Regions from separate parts of the Neptunomonas phycophila genome, predicted to be linked through region 1. Evidence: riboswitches for the same ligand, from Rfam matches in the RefSeq annotation. Region 1 holds a riboswitch; the other holds the start of a gene.
The links. Region 1 has a riboswitch for cobalamin ahead of BS617_RS07585 (TonB-dependent receptor domain-containing protein). Riboswitches for the same ligand answer to the same signal wherever they lie in the genome.
Positions count from the first base shown of each region.

Region 2: it holds a riboswitch for cobalamin, as region 1 does, so the genes downstream of both, BS617_RS13275 (cobaltochelatase subunit CobN) here and BS617_RS07585 (TonB-dependent receptor domain-containing protein) in region 1, are expected to answer to the same signal.

Region 1 is NZ_MRCI01000001.1:1,663,305-1,665,772, forward strand. It holds gene BS617_RS07585 (TonB-dependent receptor domain-containing protein) at 1-1,162, opposite strand, end outside; cobalamin riboswitch at 1,312-1,531, opposite strand; gene BS617_RS07590 (sigma 54-interacting transcriptional regulator) at 1,688-2,468, shown strand, end outside.
Region 2 is NZ_MRCI01000001.1:2,909,677-2,912,144, reverse strand. It holds gene BS617_RS13280 (2-hydroxyacid dehydrogenase) at 155-1,102, shown strand; cobalamin riboswitch at 1,176-1,371, shown strand; gene BS617_RS13275 (cobaltochelatase subunit CobN) at 1,491-2,468, shown strand, end outside.

The DNA.
Region 1 (2,468 bases):
GTAAAACATCATTCCACTGATACCCCCAAGCAACACTGCCTGTATTATGGTTACCAAAAGACTCATTACGATCATGACGAAGGCTAAACTGGAAATCATTTTGACCCGACATTAACAAATATTGCGCAAAAAGGCCTCGATTAAAGCGTGAGTCTTTATCATAAGCTGTTGTAGTACGCACTTGATCACGCTGAATATCCCCTCCTAACGTTAGAACGTTTTCACCCAATTGGATATTGTTCTGGACAGTCAAGGTGTCACGAGTGGTTTTAAATTGGCTGTCAAACGCACTGCCAGCGTAATCTTTATTATCGTCAGTTGAACGGCCTAAAGTTGCTTGCAGATCCCAATAATCGGTCAATTGCACACCTGCGTTAACACCTACTACGCGCGTAATGATCTCCGTCGTATCGGCGGAATAACCATCATATTGGTTTTCAGAATCCGTTAGTGTGTAAAAAGCGCCTAACTCCACATTCTCAGTCGCCTGAAAACCAGCTCTTAACTCTACGCCATTGGTTTTATAGCCGTCATCATCAGGCGCGGCGCCATTGGACGTAGCATCAAACCCATTGGTTATTTCACGGGATAAATTGGCATTAAACCAAGCGTTATCGTCACCGCCGCTCAGGTTGATCGTTCCTGCACGCGTGCTGTCACTCCCTACAGAAGCCGATAAACCAACGGTTAGCTCTCCCTCACCACGACGTGTGAAGATCTGAATCACACCGCCCGCCGCATCTGAACCGTAGAGCGAAGAACGTGGTCCACGAACAATCTCTATACGCTCGACTTGGGCTAAATTGACTTCTTCAAATGAAAAAGAGCCTAAAGTTGCAGAGCCAACACGAACACCATCAACCAAAACTAATAATTGGTCTGAAGCTGCACCGCGAACAAACACACTAGAGCTTTTACCACGGCCACCGCTATTGGTAACAGATATGCCTGCCTGCTTTACCAATAACTCTTTAATAGTTAGCGCTTGTGATTGTTCAATGTCATCGCGCGTAATAACAGACACAGACGCCAACGCTTGATCAGCAGTTTGTGCATATCGAGAAGCGGTTACTTGCACCGTTTCTAAGGACGTTGTTTGAGCGGAAGCCAGTGTAGAAGAACAGCAAGCAAGGGCTAATAAAGAACGATTAAAGCTTTTCATGTGAAAGGTGTTTTCCTGTGCTCGCCCGCCGCGAGCTTGTCTAATATTCGGGTGAGGCAGACAAAAGGAAATGGGAACAACAGCATAAGTGACGACAGCGGATCTATCGTAACGTTAAATGACTGTCGTAACGATAGCCCTCCGCTATGCCGACGTATGTATTTTAGGCCGGTCTCCGGACTTTTAGGCTGAGGGCTTGCCTCGGTTTTTTACGCCTTCCCATGTCAAACACACAGTGGCCTTTGTAAAAAACAAACCTAATTACCGTTGCGGGGGCAGTGTAGGCATTGTCACTCAAGCGAGAGACGCACCAACTTCCCGTTTAAAACGCAATAAATCCATTGCGTTACCTAAAACAGAATCAATTTTAGAGACACACACGCTATGGGTCAATTGAAGTTAGCAAAACCGTGATTAAAGTTTTATGCCATATGACTCACTCGTTTTAGCTATACCACTTTTTCAAACAGACGTTTAACGTGGGTGCACATAAAAACACAGGGAATGTTTTATTAAGAGGTTAATATGGAATTTACAATTGGGTGCTTAAGCGACCCTAAAGACTACGCCAACATGGAAACGGCCATTGCCAACTACACACACGCAGATGACAGCTTTATGGTTACAAAAAACCTATCTTGTCGTCACCCAGGCGTTGTCATAGCCAAAACCAAAGATCAGCTCAAGTACTTCCAAGCAGAGGTATTAAACCTAACCACAGCAACACCTTTCATACCACGCTTTTTGGCCATAAAACCAGAATTGTTGGCTTCGATCACTCAAGAGCACCTAACAACCTTTAGCGATATTTTACCCTGCGACTCGTTCAAGGAGCTATGCCAGAAAATAGTTTGCCGCTTGCAACGCACTCACGCCGTTAAGCAATGCATTAACCAATCGAAATATAGCTACTTTGTCCATGGTATTAGCGACGCTTGGCAAAAAACATTATTTGAGCTAACTGAAGCCGCACTGTTCTCATCCAGCCCTATACTCATTACCGGGGCTAACGGTACGGGTAAAGAATTGGCCGCTCAATGGATCAACGACGTATCGCTTCAGGTTCCGCCGCCGTCTTCATCAAGCACTTCTACCTCAGCTAAAACACTCACAACAGTAGATTGCACCGGTTTATCGAAGGAACTAATGGGTTCCGAACTCTTTGGCCATGCAAAAGGGGCGTTCACTGGGGCTCATTATAACCGTGAAGGAGCCTTAGATCTTGCTAACAATGGCACCCTATTTCTAGATGAAATTGGTGAGATGGATACCCCTTTGCAAGCCGGATTATTGAGGGTCCTGCAAG
Region 2 (2,468 bases), 1.2 Mb from region 1:
TACATTCCAATCTGACCGTAAGAATAACAATTGGTTTAGGTGAACAGTCTTTTTCCCAAAGTGATTAAGGCGGTGAGAGCTTGTTCTTTTATGTATGATGTATTACTTTTTTATTTGTCTATACCTTAATCACAACTGCGTTAGGAAGCCTCCCATGAAATCGATCCATGTATTGTTAGTTTGGCCGAACCGTCCAGAGCAAATGGCAATGCTAGATGACGCATATCATCTCCATCGCTATGACTTGGCTAGCGAGGAGGGCAGGGTAAGCATGCTGGATGAATTTGGTGATCAAATACGTGCGGTGGTAACCACGCATGGCGGTGGGCTTGAAAAATCATTAATTGATCGTTTGCCCAATCTAGAAATTGTGGCTTGCAGTAGTGTTGGCCTAGATACTTTATGTGTTGATGAGTGCAAAGCTCGTGGCATTCAGGTAACCAATACACCGAATGTGCTGACTGATGATGTAGCCGATATGGCATTGCTACTTCTGCTCGCTACCGTTAGGCGTTTAGTGCCCGGTATTCATTGGGTGCACAGTGGAGATTGGGTCAATAAAGGCATGATGCCGCTGAACACTTCTGTTCATGGTAAAACCGTCGGGATAGTAGGGTTAGGGCGCATTGGTAAAGCCATCGCGCATCGCGCTCAAGCCTTTGGTATGAAGGTTTGCTATTACGGACGTCGTCAATCCCCCGATGTGGATTACACCTATTACGATACTATTGAGGCGCTCGCGCATGATGTCGATATTCTCATGCCTGCCATTCCTGGCGGAGAGAGCACCGAAGGTTTGATTAGTAAGCCAGTACTGAAAGCGCTGGGGCCTCAAGGCTACTTCATTAACATCGCCCGCGGGAGTGTGGTCGATGAAAACGCATTGGTTGAGCTACTCTGCGCTGGTCAGCTAGCGGGAGCGGGCTTGGATGTGTTTGCAGACGAACCGCATGTGCCCGAGGCTCTGCTTGCGTTAGATAATGTCGTTTTACAACCTCACTGCTCCAGTGGAACTTATGAAACACGTGGCCGTATGGCGCAATTGGTTGTGGATAACTTAGCCGCACATTTTGCAGGCAAGGCCCTTATAACGCCGGTTTGAGTCATTTGTAGTGGTTCGTAAAAGCATGAGACCTGAGGCTAGGGTGATTCAAAAGCCCTATCTACCTGTGCTATCGTTGCACCGCTTTGCAGGTCTCTTACGTAAAGAGCATCAAAAAGGAATTCGTTTAAACGAAGCTGTCCCCGCAACTGTATACGGGTAGCGATTCATCACAGCATTGGCTGATGATCACTGAGGTTTACCTTGGGAAGGTCGATGAATTGCAATGATCCGTGAGCCAGAATACTTGCCTGCAAGCATAACTATTTCTGATAGCCGGGGCGTGCCATCAAGGAGTGATCTGCGTTACGGCGGTTTATGCATGGCATAAGCTGTTTTTCTGCGTTTGTCTTTCCTCACCTCGGTTATCACTGGATCGGGGTGTGTCGTGATCAAGCTGTTTTCATTATGTGTTTTGTTGTGTCTTACTTTACCGGCTTATGCCGCGTCCTTATTGGCGATTACGTCGGCGGCTAATGTGCCTGAGCTGGTGTCGGGGGCGCATCGATTTTTAAAAGCGCAGCCGAGTGATCAAGTAATTATCCGTTCGACTGATCAGTGGAAACAATTGTCTCGCCATGAGCAAGCCTCATTATTATCTAACGCGGATATCGTGTTTGCCGCAGGCGTGTTTGGAGAGCCTGTTGCTCGGCTTCAGGCCGCGTTGAATGCGGGTGAGATGCGTTCATTTGTTGCACTACATAGTGATCGCTCCTTGGTGCTGCAATCCCATATTATGGGCCGACGCTTATTAAACAATGATGCAGATTTAGATGCGTTAATGGGTCACCCCAGTTTGGATCAAAGCCCAATGGAGTGGATGACTCAGCACGTAGCAAAACATCGCAATACTCAAGAATGGCTGCAAGCACGGCTTTTTTGGTTAGGGCGTGATAGCTATAACATGGAAGGGCTGTTTTATCACTTATCGCATTTAGCGACGCAGAAGCAGGTAGATGAGGCAACACGTTTTCTACCTCATTTAATCTCACCGATTCGAGTAGTGTATCAAGGCGAAACGACCGACTATCGCACGTTTGATATGAGTGTAAAGCCGCGTTGGGTCGTGGTAATGGATTATGAAACAGGTGATCGTCAAGGAGACAAATCGGTTAATGAGGCAATGTGTACCGCCATCGAGCAGCGTGATTCAAGCCTAGGGTGCTTATCTCTGTTGGCCAGCTGGGGAGACGCGAGTGTGGCCGCACTAGAATGGTTGACCGAGCACGACTCGTCCTTGGCTGCCATTATTAGTTTGCAGAGTTTTGTGATGGGCGGTAGTACAGGACGGGAGCAAGCCTCTCAACTTTTATCTCAATTGAATGTGCCTGTTATTGCCGCGCTGCGCTTAAATGATATGAGCGAA